DNA from 2 places in the Flavobacterium oryzicola genome. Region 2 is predicted to be linked to the other one. Evidence: riboswitches for the same ligand, from Rfam matches in the RefSeq annotation. Region 2 holds a riboswitch; the other holds the start of a gene.
The links. A riboswitch is a leader RNA that binds a small molecule or an ion and turns the genes downstream of it on or off. The one in region 2 is predicted to bind cobalamin.
Positions count from the first base shown of each region.

Region 1: linked by a shared signal. The riboswitch ahead of PQ463_RS03985 (TonB-dependent receptor) and the one ahead of PQ463_RS13660 (TonB-dependent receptor plug domain-containing protein) in region 2 are both predicted to bind cobalamin.

Region 1 covers NZ_CP117879.1:910,824-922,695, forward strand. The annotation lists gene PQ463_RS03975 (M4 family metallopeptidase) at 1-4,069, shown strand, start outside; gene PQ463_RS03980 (porin family protein) at 4,135-4,782, shown strand; cobalamin riboswitch at 4,890-5,094, shown strand; gene PQ463_RS03985 (TonB-dependent receptor) at 5,205-7,253, shown strand; gene PQ463_RS03990 (YncE family protein) at 7,250-8,395, shown strand; gene PQ463_RS03995 (cell surface protein) at 8,440-9,642, shown strand; gene PQ463_RS04000 (T9SS type A sorting domain-containing protein) at 9,830-11,872, shown strand, end outside.
Region 2 covers NZ_CP117879.1:3,343,084-3,354,955, forward strand. The annotation lists gene PQ463_RS13650 (adenosylcobinamide-GDP ribazoletransferase) at 229-1,014, shown strand; gene cobC (alpha-ribazole phosphatase) at 999-1,532, shown strand; cobalamin riboswitch at 1,598-1,802, shown strand; gene PQ463_RS13660 (TonB-dependent receptor plug domain-containing protein) at 1,831-3,684, shown strand; gene PQ463_RS13665 (YncE family protein) at 3,689-4,747, shown strand; gene PQ463_RS13670 (GFO_1087 family putative carboxy terminal peptidase) at 4,836-6,296, opposite strand; gene PQ463_RS13675 (GFO_1088 family ECF-type sigma factor) at 6,463-6,972, shown strand; gene PQ463_RS13680 (PG0215 family putative anti-sigma factor) at 6,959-7,420, shown strand; gene PQ463_RS13685 (GFO_1090 family protein) at 7,436-7,963, shown strand; gene PQ463_RS13690 (GFO_1091 family lipoprotein) at 7,966-8,505, shown strand; gene yiaA (inner membrane protein YiaA) at 8,656-9,054, shown strand; gene PQ463_RS13700 (T9SS type A sorting domain-containing protein) at 9,246-10,289, shown strand; gene carB (carbamoyl-phosphate synthase large subunit) at 10,356-11,872, opposite strand, start outside.

The sequences.
Region 1 (11,872 bases), 2.4 Mb from region 2:
AAGAGCCATGGCAAGCGCACTTGGCAAACTTATTACTTTTTATACCAATGATGGTAATGTTCCTTTTACGAAAGATTTAGGAATTGGAGAAGAAACAACTGTGGCAATAAAAAGCAAAATACCATATCAAGTAAATGCAACGAGCTATGTAGAAGTTAAAGTAGATCTTGACCCTATTGTAGATTTTGGCGTTAAAGAAGGATATTCTTTTGTTACAGGTATATTCGTTGGCACTGCACAAAAAGATTTTGATATCAAAGCTACGGCTTTAGATCTTCCTATGTATACAGGAGATTTGCTTACAACAAGTTATACTCCGGCTATTACGATCTTTAATTTAGGCTGTCAGGATATTCCAGCAGGAACTGTTTTAAAAGTTGGATATGCCAATACAAAAGCTGGAAGCACAACGATTTGGAAAGATGTGACATTGCAGACTGCTTTCAAAGCAAATTCAGAAATGAAAATAACTTTTGATACTGCTGTCGATTTATCAGCTGCAGGGTTACACACTTATGAAGCCTATGTAACCTATGATAAAGATCCTATTACAACAAATAATAGCATTATAAATGCGGCTTACAGCAATGTAATAACACAATTCCCTTATACTGAAGGGTTCGAGAGAACGCCTGGTGGATGGAACACAAAAGCTTTAAGCGGGAATCAGAAGTTTGTATTTCAAAATTATCCTGCATCGTTTAGAACCGTTAAATCACAATATATGTGGGGAATGGTAGATTTTAAAGGAACTGACAGAATGGGACTTAATTCTGATTTCGTTTTAGAATCGCCAATCTTTGATTTTACCAATGTGGTTTCTCCGTATGTAGAGTTCGATTTGTATTATTTACTGCATAGAACGTACGATGGTTTAATTGTTGAATATTCGGAAGATAAAGGGAAAAGTTGGAAAAAAATAAATACAGTTAATTATCCAGAAATCGAACATAATAATGATTTATTTGATGGTGCTTGGTTTACGGGAGTAAATAATAGTCTGAAAAAAGATCCGTATCAAATTCGTTTAAATGAATTGGCAGGAAAGAAAGCGGCTATTCGTTTCCATGTAAAATCAGATGACTATTATGACGGTTTCTTAGGCGGATTTATAGATAACATTTTGGTAAGCGATGCCCCTTACGATTTAGAAGTTGTATCTGCAAAATTAGACGCTGGTAAATGTGATATCAATAATAATAATGCTGCAGTAGTTGCCAAAGTAACAAACAATTTTGCTACGGCAAGTCAGGAAGTTAATATCACAACTAAAGTTCTTGATGCAGCGAAAGTCGAAGTTTTTTCAAAAATCGAAAAAACAACTTTAAACTTCGCTAGGTTTAAAGACACGATAAATTATTCTATTCCTAATATTAATTTAAAGAATGTTGGAGAGCATACCATTTCGGTTTCTGTTTTTCCTGTAGACATGGCAAAAGACCTTAAACAAGGAAACAATGCTGTAACATTAACTTACGATAATTGGAATAACGAAGACATGAAAGTTTCTGTACTTCCGTACAAAATGGACTTTGAAGATGCTTCTAAATACAAAGGATGGAGAACTTCTGAGAATAAAGGTTCTGCAGGATGGAAACATGGTGTACGTGCAGATCTAGGTTCTCCTGGATGGTTTATTGCAGATCATACCAAATTTATGGCAAGTAATGATGACAAATGCAATTGCGATGCTTCCAACGATATGCTGGTTTCTCCCGTATTTGATTTAACCAATTACAAAGAAGCACATTTATCATTTGATGGTTTTGGAGATCCTCAGCAATGGTCGGACGGTTATGTAAAAGTAAGTACTGACGGAGGAACCACTTGGAAAGAAGTATTTAAAATGCCTTATTATGGCGCTTGGTTTGGATATAATGTTGATTTAAGTGCGTATGCTGGAAATTCTTGCGTGCAGGTTGCTTTTCAGCAAAATGATAACGGCTTTTTTGCGAATGGTTTTGCAGTAGATAATATTGAAATCACTCCAACTAAAAGTAATTTTCAATTATCGAATTTAGTTGTGGGAGAAACCGTTTACGAAGATGTGCCTACACATGAGTTTTACATTAATGCAAGAAATGTAGCTTATAAAACATTGGAGAAAGTTACTTTTAAATATCAGATTCTTCAGAACGGAAACGCTATTGGTGAACCAGTTTCATTAGAAAGAACCAAAACAATACGACAAGGAGAAACTCTTGTTTATAAAATAGACGGTCTTCCAAAATTAGCAGCTGGAAATTATGAAATTAAAGTGCAGGCAACTGCCGACGGAGAGGTAAATACAAATGTTAAAAGCCTTACCGCATCTTTCCAAGTTGCTGAAAAAGCATTGGAGTTAAGCGAAGAGAATTTCTCTAGCCTGACACAAGGTTCAATATTTGGATCAAAAGGGTTTATTTCTAATCAAAGTGATGAAAATTATCCATGGAGAGCGGTTACCACTCCAGATAATATCAATCTTACGCTTCCTTTGAAGAATAGAACGGGAGACGCTGGCGGAAAACTATTATACAGTCAGTTAGAAGGATATTATTACTATAGCGAATTAATTTCTCCACTTTATAAACTGTCTGAAAGTACTACAGCTTTAGAGTTTTACTATGCTATGCAAAGCAATGTTAATGATGCTTTAATTGTAGATATTAAGCCAGTTGGCGGAGAATGGACTGAAGCTTGGAGAGCAACAAATCAAGGAACTTACGTAGATACAGAGTGGCAAAAAGCAGCATTGAATATTACGAAATACGCTGGAAAATCAGTATTGTTCCGTTTTAGACATGCAAAATCAGATGGATATTCTTATATGGTTTTAGACGACCTTAAAATAATGAGCGAGCCTGTTTTAGATGTTTCTGTTCAAATTTTATCTCCAAAAGATATTTGCGGCAATAGCGAAGTAAAAGTTAGACTTACAAACGAAGGACAAGTTGCTATTAAAGAAAATTCTATCCAGTTAGATTTAGAATATGTTAATACATCAGAAAAAATTTCAGAAGCCATTGCATCAGGAATTCCGGTTGGCGAAAGTATCGAGTATACTTTTATCAAACAGCCTAAATTAGATGATTCTGGAGATTCTCATGTATTTGCCATTAATGCAAAAATGGAGAATGATGCTATTGAACAAAATAATAACATCAAGAATTATGTATATCAAGGAGTACCATCAGATTTTAAAATGTTTGACACGTCTGTTATCCATGCTTATGCAGGTAAAAGTGTGTATCTGGATGCAGAAAGAAATCTTGTGGCTAGAGAGTTAGAAGCGACTTCATACAAATGGAGTTCAGGTGAAAGCACAAATTCGATCAATGTTGATAAAGCAGGAGATTATAGCGTAACGGCAACATTGGAAAACGGATGCACTCTTACCGAAAAAGTAACAGTAGTATTTGATACTTTCGAATCTAATCTTCCAAGCGGTGACGTTTGCGGCCCAGAAGTAGTATTAAATCCAGGAAACTATGCCGCATACGAATGGTTTGATGGTTCTACAGATCCAACTTTCACGACTACAGAAAGCGGTGAGTATTATGTAACAGTTTACAATGAACACGGATTAGGTAAAATTTTTACAACTACGATCAATGTTCTTGAAAATACAGTTCCGGAGATTCAGGCATTAGAAGGAAATAAAATTACAGCTTCTGCTGATGCTGAAGGTTACCAGTGGTACTTAAACGGAAGACTTTTACCAAATGCAAACGAAAAAACAGTTGCTACAATTTGGGAAGGAAGCTATAGTCTTCAAGTAACCAATGCGCATGGCTGTACAAGCATGTCTGCTCCAATTGAATCTAAAGGATTGCTTATTGGAAAACTGACAAATTCTTTCAGAGTGTTCCCAAATCCAGCGGCAGATAATGTAAACATTTTCTTGGCTGAAAAAGCAGAAGGCGAAGCTGAAATGAAAATTTATTCTATGGAAGGAAATGCGGTTTGGAGTAAAACTTACAGTGCAGTTCCATCAAGTGTAAATGTAAGTCAATTGACTACTGGAGTTTACATTTTAGATTGTACCGTACAAGGTAAAAAGTACACAGCTAAGATTATTAAAAAGTAACAAATTTACAGATAGAAACGGCAGTTCTCATGTAGAACTGCTCTTCTTAAAAACAAAAAAATACGATGAAAAAATCAAAGCTAATAATCTGTGCACTGTTAATGTGCGCAAGTGCAATGGCTCAAACCGAAAAGGTAAAACTGGGCGTAAAAGCAGGTTTAAATATTTCGAGCCTATCATTTGATGAAAACGAATTAGATTCATCTTCTAAAACAGGATTTACTGCAGGTTTAATGGCAGAAATTCCTTTGGCAAAAAACTTTTCGGTACAACCAGAGTTATTGTATAGCCAGCAGGGAATGAAATTGTCTTATTCTGATCCAGAAGTGCAAAATTCAAATTACAAAAGCACTATTGCCTTAAACTATTTAAACATTCCTGTAATGTTGAAATATTATGTAGTGAAAGGTTTAAGCATTCAGGCGGGACCACAAGTCGGAATTTTGCTTAAAGCAAACAACAAATACCAAGACAATTTTTTAGGTTACGATAACCATGAAAAAATGGATTTAAAAGATTATTCAAATGGAGTAGATGCTTCTGTAAATTTTGGATTGGGTTATCAGTTTAAAGACAAGTTTTATGCAGATGCAAGATATAATTTGTCTTATACCAATGTGTTTAAAGATGTAACAGCAAACACCAATTATATTATTAACAGCGATATGAAGAATAAAGTTTTTCAAATAACGATCGGTTATTTTTTTAAATAGAGTTAGTAACACCTTCATGACTGTTTAAAACCACTCTTTTTTAGGAGTGGTTTTTTTGTTTTTCCAAAAAATCAAATTCTTATTTGCAGACACCATACCTGCGTCATATATTTGCGCCAGATTTTGGTCTGCTTTTTTCAATCTGAAATAAGCAGTTAAAAGGGAATCAGGTGCAAATCCTGAACAGACCCGCTACTGTAAGTTCTACACAAAGTCTTTAAACATATTAATGCCATTGTTCCGCTTTGCGGGATGAGAAGGCCGTTTAAAGATAGAATAAGTCAGGAGACCTGCCACGATCACATAGTTTAAAACTTTCGTGGTATGAAGTTGATGACAAGAGAATAACCTGCTATTGCATAGCGGGATTACTACTGTTATATAATTACGGCATCACGCAAAGTTTATTTAATAAAATCGTGATGTATAATTGTAAAAAAACGCTTTTAGCAGCTTTTATTTTATTGATTCCTTTTTTGCTTCATTCCCAAGCAGTGACTGACAGTTCGCGGGTTTTGAAAGAAGTTATTCTAAAAGGAAAACCTTATCAGGAAGTGATTCCTGTACAAAGTCTCTCGGGCGTTCTGCTCGAAAATCTTTCCAGTCATAATGTTGCCGATGCGCTTCGCTATTTTGCCGGAACTCAAATTAAAGATTATGGCGGAGTCGGCGGACTCAAAACGGTTGATGTTCGAAATATGGGAACGCATCATGTTGGTGTTTTTTATGACGGAATTCAGCTTGGAAACGCCCAAAACGGCGTAACCGATTTAGGAAAATATTCGCTTGACGACATGGAATCGCTTACGATGTACAATGGTCAGAAAAGCGAAATTTTCCAGTCAGCGAAAGACTTTGCATCAGCTTCCACGATTTATTTGCGAACCAAACGTCCTGTTTTTACAGGCAATAAAAAAACAAATCTACTGGTTCGTTACAAAACAATGTCTGTCAATTATCACGATCCTTCTTTTAGATGGGAGCAAAAGTTGAGTGATAAAGTGAGTTTAAGCGTAAGTTCTGAATACATCAAATCAAACGGACAGTATAAATTTAGATACAAAAGAAAAAATCAAGACGGAAGCATTGCCTACGATACTACAGCTACACGATGGAATAGTGATATAGAAGCCTTCCGATTTGAATCTGGTTTGTATGGAAAAATAAACAAAGGAACTTGGGACGCTAAAGTATATTATTATGATTCTGAACGTGGCGCGCCAGGAGCCATTGTAGAAAATAAGTTTAAAGACGGTTTCAGACAATTTGATAAGAATTTTTTCGGACAGTCTTCTTTAACGAAAGACGTTTCAGAAAAATATAAATTCCAGTTAAAAGGAAAATTTGCCTACGATTACACGCATTACATTGCAAGAGATACTACCAATGTTTTAGGCGAAACCGTAACTGAGGGTGCACAATCAGATGATAGTTATTACCAGCAAGAAGCCTATTTCTCGGCAGTTAATATGTACAGCATTTTACCCACTTGGGATGTTTCGCTGTCAACCGATTTTCAATACAATAAATTAAATGCCACAAGAAGAGGAATCCAAACACAATTCTCTTTTCCACAACGTTATACAGCGGTTGTTTCTCTCGCAACTTCATACCGATATGAAGGTTTTAAAGTTTTAGGAAATGTACTCGCAACCCGTATTATCGAAGAGGTAAAGTACAACGCCAAAGCTCCTAATAAAACCGAATTTACTCCCGCTATATTTTTGGGTTACACACCTTTTAAAAAATACGATTTCAATTTAAGAGCTTTTGCCAAACGTATTTTCAGAATGCCAACTTTCAATGATTTGTATTATACCATGATTGGTTCGAGCACTTTGAGACCCGAATATATGAATCAGTACGATGTTGGTTTTACATATAATTTCCCCACAAGAGAAAGCTTTTTCGATAAATTTTCTTTTCAGGCAGATGCTTATTATACCAATACAAAAGACAAAATTGTTGCCGCTCCAACCGGAAATTTATTTCGATGGATGATGACCAATATCGGACAGGTGAAAGGAAAAGGAATCGAAACGGTTTTGAATATGGCAACTCATTTTAATAAGCTAAAACTTGATGCGAATTTAACGTATACCTATTCTCAAAGCCAAGATTTTACAAAGTTTGTAGGTTTAGAAATGTCTTCTTATGGAGATCAGATTCCGTATACGCCTTGGCATAGCGGATCTGGAATTTTAAATGCCAACTACGAATCTTGGAACTTCAATTACAGCTTTATTTATGTCGGAAAACGCTACAACGGAAATGTCAATAATATCAAAGTCAATGAAGTTCAGCCTTGGTACACACACGATTTGGCTGTTCAGAAATCTTTCGCATTCAAAAACTACAGATTAAACGGAACGGTTGAAGTCAATAATGCTTTTAATCAGCAATATGAAGTAATCTACAATTATCCGATGCCAGGGCGAACATTCAAATTTATAATCAGTTTTGAGTTATGAAAAAGAGCTTTTTAAAAATACTATTCGTTTTTGCCATAACGGTTTTAATGATTTCCTGCCGAGAAGACGAAACGATATTTCTTTCTTCAGATGTGAGCGTTGCTGCGCCAAGAAGTGATGGAAATATAGAAGGTTTTTATCTTTTAAACGAAGGAAATATGGGAATGAATCGCGCCAGCCTCGATGTTTTTAATTACAGAACAGGAAATTACACTACAGATGTTTATTCCGAACGAAATCCTTCGGTTGTAAAAGAATTGGGAGATGTTGGAAACGATATTAAAATCTACGGAAATAAGGTTTATGCAGTCATAAATTGCTCCAACAAAGTTGAGGTTTTAGAAAAATGGACCGCAAAACGCATTAAAAAAATAGATATTCCCAATTGCCGTTATGTGGCTTTTTATAAAGACAAAGCGTATGTGAGTTCGTATTCGGGACCAGTCGCCATTAATCCGAATGCGGAAATCGGTTTTGTAGCTGAAATTGATACTACTTCATTAGAAATAAAAAGAAAAGTAACAGTTGGTTATCAGCCTGAACAAATGGTTATTCATAACGGAAAATTATATGTGGCCAATTCGGGCGGTTACAGAGTTCCAAATTACGATAGAACCGTTTCGGTGATTGATCTGGCGACTTTCACAGAAATAAAAAAAATAGATGTGGGCATTAATTTGTACAGTATGCAAATTGACAGTCGCGGCGATATTTATGTGAGTTCACGCGGCGATTATTACAACACGCCATCTAATCTTTTTGTGATTGATACGCAGACGGATGAAAAGAAAATGCAATTGGATATTCCTGTTTCTGGAACTTGTTTGGTTGATGATTTACTGTATTACTACAGTGTTTCTTGGGGTTACCTATCAGGCAGTAATAAAGTGAGTTACGGAATTTTGGACACCAAAACCAAAAAGATAATTACCAACCAAATTATCACAGACGGAACCGACAAAAAAATCATGATTCCGTACGGACTTCAAGTTAATCCCGAAACCAAAGAAATCTACATTACCGACGCTCAAAATTATGTCGTAACGGGCTACATCTATTGTTTTACGCCAGATGGAAAACTAAAATGGAAAACAACCGCAGGAAATATTCCTGCCCATATTGCTTTTATAACTAAAAATTAAAAATTAAAAATTAAAAATTAAAAATTAAAAATTAAAAATTAAAAATGTTGGATAGAAACCTTTTTAAAATCGCTTTGTTTTCAATTCTCTTTTTGGGATTTGCGGCCTGCGATAAAGACAATGATAATGATGAAAATCTGCTCCCTGCAGAAATCCTGAAAGAATCATATACAATTGACCGTTTTAAAGTCCTGAATATTGCAACAAACCTTCCAAGCACAGCAAAACTGATTTGGAGTGTTAAAGATTCGATTATTTCAGAAAATACAGATTTGGATTTTATAAGTCCGTTTCAGAAAAACTATCCGCTGACTTTAAAAGTTGAAATAAATGGAGAAACGAAGATTTATAATTCGTCTATCAATGTCACGAAAGAAACAGCAACATACAGTAAATATATTTCTAATGTATTTGATTTTCGTCCTGCGGTTGGACAGTTTACAAACGAAATTCCACAATATACAGCAGGAAATACAGAAGCCAATATGATTTCTGCAGCAAAAAAAGCAATTGTAGGTTCCAATACCACAATGATTTCGCTTGGCGGTTTTGGCGGTTATGTGGTTTTTGGTTTTGATCACACGATTCCAAATATGGACGGACGAGATTTTAAGGTTTTAGGAAATGCTTTTTGGGGAAATGAAGCCAACGAAGCGCGTGCAGGATCTTGCGAACCCGGAATTATTATGGTCGCTTATGACAAGAATAAAAACGGAAAACCAGACGAAGACGAATGGTACGAAATAGCTGGAAGCGAATGCTTTAAAAACACGACTACAAAAAACTATTCTATTACTTATTTCAAACCAGATCCAAACAAATTGACAGTTGCAGGAAATGAATTTTGGCAGGTTAATACCGAATATATCAAATGGCAGGATAATGCTGGAAATTCAGGTTATAAATCACAAAATGTGTTTCATGAACAAAATTATTATCCACTTTGGATTGCCGATGCTTCGTATACTTTAAAAGGAACACGAATAGCCGATAATTTCTACGATCAAAGCGGTGAAGGCTCATATTGGGTTGGCAAATCGTTCGAATTTGGCTATGCCGATAATGCCCCAAATAATGACGAAGCTTCGAATATTGATATTTCTTGGGCAGTTGATAAAAACGGAAAATACGTAAAACTTCCCGGAATAGATTTCGTAAAAATATACACCGCAATCAATCAGGAAGCGGGCTGGCTTGGAGAAGTTTCAACAGAAGTTTCAGGCGCTTACGATTTACATCTTAACTAACACAATAAAATTTTAACACATAGAGACATAGATTGTAGGAGCTTAGAAAGACGTTTCACTTGGTTTAAAAACACATAGCTATGTGTTAGAAACTAGTTTCTTTCACTATTCTTTTCAATAATTTAAAATCTATGACTCTATGTGTTAGAAAATAATTACAAACACAACATTTTAAAACCAATACATTATGAAGAAAAACTACTTTATAGTAATAATGCTATTTTTTGCATTTCTAACCCATGCACAGACAAAAGTGCAAGGTGTTCCTAGAAATGACATTAAAGTAAAAACAGCGACGCAAAAACAATTAAACGCAAAAAGTGCCAATGCAACCACTTTTGATGATATTCAGTTTTGGGTTGGTACAGGTGCCAATAAAGCAGCATTTGCTGTGCAATGGAACGATGGAAAAAATGCTGACGCTTTAATTTGGGGATTTAAATGGGATGGAAGTGCAACTGGCGAAGATATGATGAAAGCCATTGCAAAAGCCGACCCTCGTTTTTACACTCTTTTATTGCAGGGAACTCAATTTGGAACTGCAATTGGCGGATTTGGTTTTGATTTGGATGGAGCCAACACAATTGGATTGTACAAAAGCGGAAATCTAACTTATCCTTATTATCCCGTAAGTGGTATTGTAAATACAGCGGCTTATGATTTTGACGAATACACGCCAATTGATGCTTTAGATCACTGGCAGTCTGGCTGGACAACTAAAGGATATTGGTCGTATTGGGTAAGAGATGATGTAAATAATGGTTTTGACTATTCTGGATTAGGAGCATCGAGCCGAGTTTTACAAAATGGTTCTTGGGACGTCTGGAATTTTAATGTTTCGTTTGCAGAAGAACCCATTGCAGCATTTACTCCTGTAACAGCTTACACTAATGCGATAGATTTTACAAAAGGGTATTTCATGGTAAACGAAGAGTGGTTTGGGCACACTAATGGATCTGTAAATTTTGTTAGCAATGACGGGAAAATTAATTATAGAGTGTATAGCGATGTAAATGAAAATAAAGCTTTTGGCGCGACAACACAATACGGCACTATTTACGGAGATAAATTTTATTTTGTTTCTAAACAGCCTAAAGATGGGGGCGATACACAATATACTCCAGGCGGAAGGCTTGTTGTTGCAGATGCGTTAACTATGAAAACCCTTGCAGAATTTGATAATGTTGGAGGAGGAGACGGACGTTCTTTTGTTGGAGTTGATGAAAAAACGGGATATATAGGCGCTTCAAACGGAGTTTTTATTTTTGATATTGCCAATATGAAAGTTGGAGCTGTCATTGCAGGAACTGGTGGCGGAAGTCAGTACGCGGGGCAGATTGGAAACATGATTCGCACTTCTCAATATGTATTTGCAGTAAAACAAAATGGTGGAATTTTGGTCATTGATCCTAAAACCAATACCGTAATTAAAACCATTACAGGCGCATTTCATTCCGTTACACAGTCTAAAGACGGAAGCATTTGGGGAATTCAAAACAAGAAAATAATTAATATTGATCCCGTAACTTTTGCAACTATTGAATATGCCATACCAACCACTCAATATTTAGGTTCTTGGGGCGCATGGAATGCTGGTAGTTTTACCTACAGCAATAAAGAAAATGCTTTGTATTGGATGAATTCTGTCAACGCATTTACGTCGGGTGTCCTAATTATAAAGTTTGATGTGGCAACCAAGAAATTCAACGAAAGTTTTGCAACACTTCCAGGACAAACAGGAACTTTTAAGCAAATTCCTTATGGAGCAGCATTGAGAATTGATCCTGTTTCAGATCAGATTATTGTAAACACAACCGAAAGTGGTTTTGGAGCACATTTCCAAAAAAATTGGATTCATACTTTTGACAATACAGGAAAATTAATCGATACAAAAACTTTAAATGATTATTACTGGTTTCCTGCTATGACGGTATTTCCAGACAATGCAGCACCAGTTGTAAATGCAATTCTACCTTCGGAAATTTCAACTGGAAGTCCAACAATTATTGATTTAAAAGCAGTGGTTTCAGATGAAGATAATTTGTCGGCAGCGATTGTAAAAACGATTAAATCAAACAGTGATTCGAATATTGTTTCAGCAGAAATTAACGCTAATGAAGAACTGATTATAACGCCACAAACAGGAGGAAAAGCAACAATTGTAATCAGTTTTAATTCTAATGGAAAAATAGTTGAAAAATCAATTTTAGTTGATACGGCGGTTTTAGGC
Region 2 (11,872 bases):
CCTAGTCAAATGAAATATGACAAATTTTATAGTCAATTTTGAATGTAAGCAATCTCAAGAAAATTTGGCTAAAGCCTTTCTTAATACATATAAACAAACCAACATCTAAAGATGTTGGCAATTCATAGAAATCTTTTTTTTCAAAATTTTATTTTGAATTGCCTCCAGATTTATCTGGAGGTTATAAATTTGCTTCCAAAGAAGCTTTAGCCAAATAATCACAATCAAATGAAAAAAGAACTGCACATTTTCTTCACCTGTTTAATGTTTTACACCAGAATTCCGTGTCCAAAAAACATTACGCATCATCCAGATTATTTAAATAAAGCCACAAGATATTTTCCTTTTATTGGATGGATTGTTGGGAGTATTTCCTTTCTGACTTTTTATCTTTTTTCATTTTTTCTTTCAACAGAAATTGCTGTTATTTTAGCGATTATTGCTTCTATTTTAACAACAGGAGCTTTTCACGAAGACGGATTTGCCGATGTCTGTGATGGCTTTGGCGGAGGCTGGACTAAAGAAAAAATCTTGATGATTATGAAAGATAGTGCCATTGGTGCTTATGGAGCAATCGGATTGGTTTTACTTTTTTTATTAAAATTCAAATTGCTTTCAGAATCTATTTTACTTTTTACTAATAACATTTCACTAATTTTCCTTTTATTTATTTCCGCGCATTCTTTGAGTCGTCTGGCAGCAATCAGCATTATTTTTACACACGAATATTCTCGTGATGATGCTTCGAGCAAAAGCAAACCTATTGCCAAACAATACACTTGGAAAGAAATTTTTGGTTCTTTCTTTTTTGGATTAATTCCGCTGATTGTATTTTCTTATTTCAATTTGAAATTTCTTCTTGCTATAATTCCTGTTTTTATAACTCGATATTTTCTAGCGCGTTATTTTCAAAAATGGATTGACGGTTATACAGGAGATTGTCTTGGAGCGACACAACAGGTTTGTGAAGTGGTATTTTATTTAAGCATTTTATTTTTATGGAAATTTATTTAGTTCGCCATACCGAAACTGTCTGCGAAAAAGGAATCTGTTACGGGCAGTCAGACGTTGATATTGCTGAACCTTTTGATGAAATTTTTGGCAGAATTATTTCTAAACTTCCTTCTGAGGCAATTATCTTCTCAAGTCCGTTAAAGCGCTGTGTTATTTTAGCTAAACATATTCAAGAAAATATCAAAACTATTTCTTATCAGGAAGACGAACGCTTAAAAGAAATGAATTTTGGAGATTGGGAATTGAAAAGCTGGAACGATATTCCGTCTGAAGAACTCAATCCATGGATGGAAGATTTTGTAAACATAAAAGTTTCAAATGGAGAATCTTTTGTAGAACTGCATAAAAGAGTTGGTGACTTTTTATCTGAAACCATTTCAAAAATAAATCAGCCAATCGTTATTGTTGCTCATGCCGGAATCATCAGAAGTGTCTTATGCCATCAGAGTTCACTGCCATTAAAGGAAGCTTTCAATAATAAAGTTGATTTCGGAGAAGTTATAAAAATCGATTTTTAATGCAAATAATTTATAATTTTTCATGAAACGCAAAACAAATTTGAATAATCAATATTTTTAACTTTATCTTTGCAGCAAATTAAGGTTGTGTTTTTGATTTAAAAATACATTAAAAGGGAATCAAGTAAATTCTTGAGCTGTACCCGCAACTGTAAGCTAAGTTCAAAACGAATGCTTGCTGTTAACTACAAACCACTGTCACGCCTTGCGTGATGGGAAGGTAAACAGCAAGACGCAAGCCAGGAGACCTGCCTTTGTAACAATTTATCGAACTCTCGGGAAAAAGAGTGAAGAATTTATGACTTTAAAACGACTTTTTGCTTTTTGCTTATTTGTAATGTGTCAGATTATTTCGGCGCAAAACGATTCTATTACCAGTCTTAAAGAAGTATTGGTTTCAGACAAAAATTTAAAATCCTATTCGGTTTCACAATCTGTTTTAAAACTAAATGACTCTGTTATTAGTAAAAACGAAGCTCTTTTAACCGATTTATTAAACTTTAATTCTACGATTTACTTTAAAGAATATGGTCGCGGAATGTTATCTACGGTCGCTTTTAGAGGAACAACTTCTTCTCAAACAGCAGTAATTTGGAACGGAATAAACATCAATTCTCAAATGAACGGAAGCACCGATTTCAACACAATTTCGGGTTCAGATTATAATTCAATAAGTGTAAAAGCAGGTGGCGGAAGTGTTATTTACGGAAGTGGTGCAGTTGGAGGAACGGTGCATTTAAACAACGATTTGTTATTTTCTAATCGTTTTGAGAATAATTTAAGACTAGACTATGGCAGTTTTAATACGATTGGTATTAATTATAAAACTTCTATTTCTAACAAAAAATGGAGTGCTCAAATCGGACTTTCGAAAAATAGTTCGACTAACGATTATAAATATCTGAATCAGTACAACTGGAAAGGCGAACAGCGCTGGAATCAAAATGGGCAATATGATGTTATTACCCTAAGCGCCAATGCTGGTTATAAAATTAATGCCAAAAACATTCTAAGATTATACACCCAAAGCTCAAATACAGATAGAAATACTTCTTTAGTGTCCGAATCGGAAATGAAAAGTAAATATGTTAATGGTTTTAATAGAAACTTACTAGAATATGACGGTAACTTTGGGAAGTTTACAACCAATTTAAAAACCGCTTATATTTTCGAGAACTATCAGTATTATGCAGATAATTCGAGTAATATTTATACTTACGGAAAAACTGAAAGCTTTATCACAAAAGCAGATTTAGGATATCAATTATTCAAATCATTGCAAGTCAACGGAATTTTGGACTATAATCGAACGAAAGGATATGGTTCTGGTTTTGGTGATAATGTAAGAGAAATAAGTTCTGCAGCTTTACTTATTAAACAAGATGTTTCTGCTGACTGGAAAAATGAATTCGGTGTTCGCAAAGAATTTACGGACAATTATAAATCTCCTGTTTTGTTTTCCGTTGGTTCTTCTTATCAGTTTGGAAAACTATACAATTTGAAATTGAATGTATCACGAAATTTCAGGATTCCAACTTTTAATGATTTGTATTGGGAAGAAGGCGGAAATCCAAACTTAAAACCTGAAAGCTCTTATCAGGCTGAAATAGGAAATATTTTTACTTTTCAAAATTTTAATATATCGCAGACCTTTTATTACATGAAAATAAAAGATTTGTTGAGATGGGTTCCTGGAACAAATGGTATCTGGATGCCACAAAATACAGACAAGGTAAATAGCTATGGAGCTGAAACATTGTTGGGCTGGAAAAAAAGTTTTGGAAAAAACAACTTGACAGCAAATGCAACTTATGCTTATACAGTTTCGGAGAATGTTGAAACTAAAAAACAATTGTTTTTTGTTCCTTTCAATAAAGTAACGGCATCTGTTGCTTATTCAAGAAAAAACCTTTCTGCGTATTATCAATTTCTTTATAATGGCTTTGTCTATACACAATCTGACAACGATCCTGAGAAAATTGTTGATGCCTACAACGTATCAAACATTGGAATTGATTACGATTTTAAACTTTTATCATCTTTCAAAGTAGGATTTCAAGTTCTAAATCTTTGGAATACATTTTATCAAAGTTTAGAATACAGACCAATGCCAGGAAGAAATTTTAATTTGTACTTAAACCTTAAATTTTAATATAATGAAATTAACTAGATTATTTTTAGCAGCACTTAGCGTTTCGCTTCTTGTTTCTTGTTCTAATGATGATGACTCCAATGATCCAAAAGGAGTTTATGATAATGGTATTTTCATCTTAAACGAAGGAAATTTCACTGATGGCGGTTCTGTTTCTTTCGTTAGCGACGATTTAAATACTTTCACAAAAGATGTATACAATACTGTAAATGGTTCTGATTTTGTTGGAAAATATCTTCAAAATATATTCTTCGATGGAGATAAAGCATACATCATTGCTGGCGGTTCTAATGTTATAAATGTTGTAAATCGTTATACATTTAAACTTGTAGCAAAAATTGAAACTGGTTTAATTACTCCACGATATGGTGTTGTAAAAGACGGAAAAGCTTATGTAACTAATGCTAATACGTATTGGTCTAAAACAAACCCTGCTGGTAACACTGATGATTTTATCGCCGTTATCAACTTAGCTACAAATAAAGTAGAATCTACAATTGCGCTAAATACAACTGCTAACCACATTGAAGTTTACAACAATAAACTTTATGTAACTGAACCTTACAACAATGACAAATTACTTGTAGTGAATACCGCAACAAATAAGCTTGAAACTCCTGTAAATCTTGGTCTGGGAGCAGATACAATGGAAATTAAAGATGGTATTTTGTACGTAATTAGAAGCACATACGGAGAAAGAAGCGAAATTGTAAAAGTAAAATTATCTGATAATTCTATCAGCAAAATTACTTTCCCTGAATCTCTTGACGGAGTTAAAAATCTAGACATTAACAACAATAAAATCTACTATACTCTAGAAACTGCGGTTTATGCTATAGACTATACTGCAACATCAGCTTCTACAACTCCTATTTTCCAATACAGCTCAACTTCTGAGTATGGAAAAATGTATGGTTTTGCGGTAAAAAATGATAAAATCTTTATTGCAGATGGTGGTGATTTTGCTTCAAGCAGTAAAGCATACATTTATAATTTAAGCGGAAGCTTATTAAAAGAATTAACTGTAGGTGTAGGTCCAAACGGATTCTACTTTAACGATTAATTTTACAATTAGAATTAGTTTTTGTTTTTTTTTATGGAAAAGGCTTTCAGTGATGAAAGCCTTTTCTATTTAATTGGATTTTATTATTCTAAAAATTCTTAGGAGCATTTTGAAAATACATTCCGTGTCTTAATCCATTTATGATTTTTGAATCTGTCAAATAAGGAGTATTTGGCGCAGAATCATCCAGAATTCTTTTAGCACTAGATCCTGTAATTTTTGAAATAGCCAAATTAAGCAAAGGCTCTGAAGTTTCTCCTAAAACACCATAAGTGCTTACTTTCTCGTACTGTTGATATGTTGGCTGTAATCCTTGAGTATAATCTCCAAAACCGGCAGAGTTTGAAATTTTAAAAACCAAAGGCTGCATTGCATATTTATGATTTGGATTGATTCCTTTTTTAGTAAACAAAGTTTCAGAATCATAAATCGTATACGAACCAACATTTTTACCTGTTGTAGTTTCTCCAATCTGAACTACATTGATATAAGGTTTTAACCCGTTTACAACCAATTCGCTCGCAGATGCTGTACTCGCAGTTGTAATAATATAGACTGTGCTTAAATTTAAACTGTTTAATGCCTTTCCATCAATATTATTCACAAATCTGTAATTTAAACTTTCTAAATCTTCGGCAGTCATGTCTTTCATCCACTTAGCATTAAATTGCGTTTTTGCAAAAATCTGAGTATCAAACTGTCCTGTGATCATACTAGAAAGTCTAATTGCAGATGCAACAGATCCTCCTCCATTGTATCGAAGATCTAAAACTAAATCTGTTATACCTTGCGATTTCAATTCGCCAAAAGCCAGATTCAATTTATCATCATATCCTGGGTAAAAACCATTATACATTAAATAACCAATTTTATGACTTCCAGAAGCAATCACTTTATTAATCAAAATTGGATTTTCTTCTAAGACAGTTTTAGTTAAAGCAACTGATTTTCCGTTTAGAACATAACTTGTTCCATTATAATCTGCCAAATCTAAAGTATAGCTATCCTGATTTAACAACAGCTGCTGATAATTAGAAACCGTAAGTTTTGTTCCGTTTACACTAGTAAACAGATCACCACGTTTAATTGCTTTTGTAGAGGCATCAGAGTTTGGTATAATGTATCGTACAAAACCCACCACGTCATTTGATCCTGCTGCAACGCGACTCAATCTGAAATCGACACCATTATTTTTTGTAACACCACTTAATTCCTGTTCTAAAACAGTATAATCGTTAACAATCCAGCTGAAACGATCAATCGCATCTCCGTTTGGATATTTACTCACTGGCTTGTTCAATAAATCTTGAAACAAATCTTCAGGTTGATTGTACCCTCTCAAAAACTGATCGAAATCTGGTTGTAAATTACGGCCATCAGCTAGATTTGGAACATCTTGCTGCCATAAGTAAACTTCATTTAATCCTCTCCAGATAAAATTATTAATCTGTAGATCTGCTGGAGCTGCAACATCATCCTGATCTTCGCAAGACTGTAAAGAAAATGCGAATAAAAATAGAAAAAGAACGCTCTTAAAATTTGTTTTCATATCATTTCGGTATCTTAGTAGTATTACTGTAAAAGTAGCATCTTTAATTTTAGCTACGTTAAAAAGCAGTATTTTTTTACGTGAAAAAAATATTTTAATTTTTCTTGTAACAAATATAATTGTGCCTCGTCTTGAATATATAAGCTAACGATTAACCATCAGATTAATGAACCAAGTTGTATTTATAGAATTAATAAATCCTTTCAAAGACAAAGTTTTTCGTCTGGCAAAAAGATTGCTTACCAGCACTGAAGAAGCAGAAGATGCAACTCAGGAAGTAATGGTAAAATTATGGAACAAAAAAGATAATCTGCAAAGCTACAATAGCGTCGAAGCATTGGCCATGACAATGACAAAAAATTATTGTCTGGACCAGCTAAAATCTAAAAGAGCCAGTAATCTTCAGATTGTCCATAATAATTTTACCGATCGGCAGCCGCAATTGGATAAAAAATTAGAAGACCAAGACAGTTTAGAATGGGTCGAAAAAATTATAAACGAAATGCCCGAACAAATGCAACTATTAATTCAGCTTCGGGATGTTGAACAATATGAATTTGAAGAAATAGCCAAAATCGTAAACATGAACGAAACCGCAATACGAGTGGCACTTTCTAGAGCGAGAAAAAAAATTAGAGAATCAATGACAAATACACACCTTTATGGAACTAAATAAAATAGAAGAGATATTAGAAAAATACTTTCAGGGAGAAACTTCTATTGCTGAAGAAAATCAATTAAAAGAATACTTTTCTTCATCAAATGTTGCGCAGCATTTGGAGCAGTACAAACCTATGTTTGGCTATTTCTCTCAAGCAAAAGAACAAAAATCGACGTATGAGATTCCACTACAAACTAAGAAACGAAACGTGGCGTGGTTATCGATTGCAGCTTCTGCTGTTGTTTTGCTGGGAATCGGGACTTACTTTTTTGTTAGCGAAAAAAATGACACCACTGCGGTAGCTTCGCAAACAGAATTAGGAACTTACGATGATCCCGAAGAAGCCTTAAAAGCAACTCAAAAAGCTTTGGCTTTATTATCAAACAATGTTAATGTAGGTATTGAAAGTGTACAGTACATTAAAGAATACGAACAATCAAAAAACAAAATTTTTAAACAGTAATTAAACAAAATAATCATGAGAAATTTCATTATAACTTTAGTCTTCGCATTCGTTTCGACCACTTTTTATGCACAAAGTGCTTTTGACAAATTTGATGGTCAGGATGACGTAACCTCAGTAATCGTAAACAAAAAAATGTTCGATTTAATGAGCAAAGTAAAAACTGACACTTCTGATAAAGAAACACAGCAATATATTGCTCTGATCAAAAAACTGGATTACTTAAAAGTGTTTACCACTAAAAATCCAAAAATCGAGGCAGACATGAAAGCAACTGCTGATAAGTATGTAAAAACTGCCGGTCTTGAAGAATTAATGCGAGTGAATGATGGTGGAAAAAATGTGAGAATAATGGTAAAATCTGGCGCTACAGACACACAAATAAAAGAACTTTTAATGTATGTTGACGGTGCAAAAAATGACGAAACCGTTTTACTATCTTTAACTGGTAATTTTGATCTAAACGAAATCTCAGTATTAACAGATAAAATGCAGCTTCCTGGCGGTTCAGACTTAAAGAAAGCTTCTAAAGGCAAAAAATAAAAATGAAAAAAAGTATCTTCATCTTAGCACTTACAGCTCTTCTAACTTTAGGGAGCTGTAATTCTGAACCTTCACTCCAAAAGTATTTTGTTGAGAATTCAGAGAAAAAAGATTTTATTTCTTTAGATATTTCACCAAACATTTTAAATGTTGATCCAACAAAATTATCGACAGAGCAAAACGAAGCTTTAAACTCGTTTGATAAAATGAACATTCTGGCTTTTAAAGCAGATCAAAGCAATCAAACTCAGTTTGAGACAGAAAGAGCAAAAGTAAAAACCATATTAAAAGATCCGAAATATCAAGAATTAATGAAATTTGGCTCTGGAAAAGATGGTGCATCTGTTAGCTACGTTGGAAGTGACGACAACATCAAAGAGTTTGTCATTTTTGCCAACAGAAAAGAAACCGGATTTGCAGTAGTTCGTGTGTTAGGAGAAGATATGAATCCGAATAATATTATGACTTTAATGTCTGTTTTACAAAAATCTAAAATAGATATGGAGCAATTAAAACCTTTGGAACAATTGCTTAAAAAATAAAATACATCTTACTTTTTACATCAAGAAAAGCTCCAATTAGGGAGCTTTTTCTTTTATATATTTGAAAGATTTAACTGAATAAAACGACATATTTTTATTTTGTTCTGAATCTAATTTAATTATATTTGCTTCTTACCAAAATACTAAATTATGATACAAAAAACATCAAATGCCTTTATCGCGGCATCTTGGGTTGCACTTGGAGCAGGAACAGTTGGCTTTATTGTTGGACTTGCCAGAGCTGAAATGCTTCTAAACGAAAAAGGATATTATTTCACTGTTTTAATGTTCGGGCTTTTTGCTGTTGTCTCATTACAAAAAAGCGTAAGAGACCGATTAGAAAAACTTCCTGTTACTGATATTTACTATGGAATCTGCTGGTTTGGAACATTACTATCAATCGTTCTTTTAGTTGTTGGATTATGGAATGCAACAATTTTACCAAGCGAAAAAGGATTTTATGCCTTTGCTTTTCTATTAGCATTATTTGGCGCTATTTCTGTTCAGAAAAATACTAGAGATAATATGAACTTTAGTCAAAGTGAATAAACATAAAACAGATTAAAATAAAAAAAGCTCCAATCTTCAATGGAGCTTTTTTTATGCAAATTTTCAACTTTACAATTAAAAACAACCTCATTTTAAATTAAACAAAACTATCTCTAAAATATATTTTCCTACAAAAAAGAATAATTTACTCACTTAAAAGTATATCTTTGATAAAATCCTAAATATACTATATGAAAAAAATTTTACTCTTTACATTATTATCAACATTTGGCATAAATGCTCAAACTCCTACAGATTACGTAAGCGGATTTAATACTCCAAGCGGAATTGCATTTGATGCTTCTGGAAATTTATATGTTGCAGATTTCTATACATATAAAGTTACTAAAGTAACGCCAACTCTAACGCAAAGCACTTTTGCAACAGTCAATGGAAACGTCCAACAAATTACTTTTGATTCAACTGGTAATCTTTGGCTTGCTGGATCTGGCTTCATTCAAGGTCTCGAAAAAATCACACCTGCCGGTGTAGTTACTGCTTATGCTGGCAGCAATAGCCCATACGGAATTGCTATCGATGCTTCTGGAAATGTTTTTTATTCAGAATTGAATGGAGACATTAAAAAAAGAACTACAGCTGGAGTAACATCAACTTTTGCTACAGGTATCACTCAGCCTAATGGTTTAGCATTTGATAAATCAGGTAATTTGCTTGTTGCAGATAAATTAGATGGCGTCGTAAAAAAGATAACTCCTACAGGAGTAGTATCAACACTAATTTCAGGAATGAGTAACCCAACCAATCTAGTTGTTGCACCAAATGGTGATTTATACATTTCTACAGGTTCACAGAATAGAATTTTCCGTTTTCCTGCAGGTGCAGCCGATGGTGAACAAGAACTATTTATCAGATTTAATACTAACTATGACACTCCTGCTCAAATGGCAATTTACAACGGAGCACTATATGTTAGCACCAGTTCTAGCACTAAAAAGGTTATAAAAATAACATCTCCAACTTTAGGATTAAGTGAAATTAAAAAGCCTACAAACAGCCTTGCAATATATCCAAACCCAACAACAGATTTTGTACACATTGAAAATGGCAGTGACGTTACAATTGAAACTATTGACTTGTATGATGTATCAGGAAGAAACGTTAAAAGCTACAAATCTTCAGATATAAAAGACAATGTTATTTCTGTGTCGAATGTAGTTCCAGGAAACTATATTCTAAAAATAAATAATACATCTAAAAAGATTATTGTAAAGTAATAAAACATTCTAACCAAAAAAAGCTCCAATTTTCATTGGAGCTTTTTTTTATAATAGAATTTGAGATTATTTACTCAAATACATTTTTCTTCTAGAGTACAATTCGTAGAATTGATCATCTTTTAAGTCATCAATAAACAAGATGCTTTCTCCTGTCGATTTCATTTCTGGTCCTAACGCTTTGTTTACGTTCGGGAATTTGCTGAAAGAGAAAACTGGTTGTTTGATTGCATATCCTTTTAATTGCGGGTTAAAATCAAAGTCAGTTACTTTATTGTGTCCTAACATTACTTTTGTAGCGTAGTTTACATAAGGCTCTCCGTAAGCTTTTGCAATAAACGGAACCGTTCTTGAAGCTCTTGGATTTGCCTCGATAATGTAAACTGTATCATCTTTAATCGCAAACTGGATATTGATTAATCCGACTGTTTTTAAAGCTCTCGCAATTTTATGTGTGTGATCTTTTATCTGTTGCATTACAAACTCTCCTAAGTTGAAAGGAGGCAATGTTGCGTTACTATCTCCAGAGTGAACTCCACAAGGCTCAATGTGCTCCATAATTCCGATGATGTAAACATTTCCGTCAGCATCACAGATGGCATCAGCTTCAGCTTCGATTGCTCCAGCTAAATAGTGATCTAGTAATAATTTATTTCCTGGAATTGCTTTCAGCAAATCGATAACGTGCTCTTCAAGTTCTTTTTTGTTGATTACAATTTTCATTCCTTGACCTCCTAATACATAAGAAGGACGAATTAAAAGTGGAAAATCTAAAGTATCAGCTAATTTCGAAGCTTCATCAGCCGTTTCAGCGATTCCGAATCTTGGGAAAGGAATATGCAATTCAGTCAATAAATCTGAGAATCTACCTCTGTCTTCTGCTAAGTCAAGTGCATCAAAACTAGTTCCGATGATTTTCACACCGTATTTAGATAATTTATCTGCTAATTTAAGAGCTGTCTGACCTCCCAGCTGAACGATTACACCTTCTGGCTTTTCGTGTTGGATAATGTCATAAATATGCTCCCAGAAAACTGGCTCGAAGTATAATTTATCAGCAGTATCAAAGTCTGTAGAAACCGTTTCAGGATTACAGTTAATCATGATGGTTTCATAACCGCATTCTTTTGCCGCTAAAACTCCGTGTACACAAGAGTAATCAAACTCGATTCCTTGTCCGATTCTGTTTGGTCCAGAACCTAAAACGATTACTTTCTTTCTATCAGTAAGGATGCTTTCGTTATCTACATAACGCTCTCCGTTTGCTTTTTCGATTTCTGCCTCAAAAGTTGAGTAGTAGTAAGGTGTTTTAGCTTTAAACTCAGCCGCACAAGTATCTACTAATTTGAATACACGGTTGATGTTCATGTCCATACGTAAAGCGTGAACTTCACTTTCTAAACAGCTCATCATGTGCGCCAATTGTCTATCTGCAAAACCTTTTTGTTTCGCCTCAAGCAATAATTCTTTTGGAAGATTTGAAACTTTGTAGTTTGAAATTTCTTTTTCTAAAATATAAAGTTCTTCATATTGCTTCAAGAACCACATATCGATTCTTGTAATTTCGTGAATGGTGCTCAACG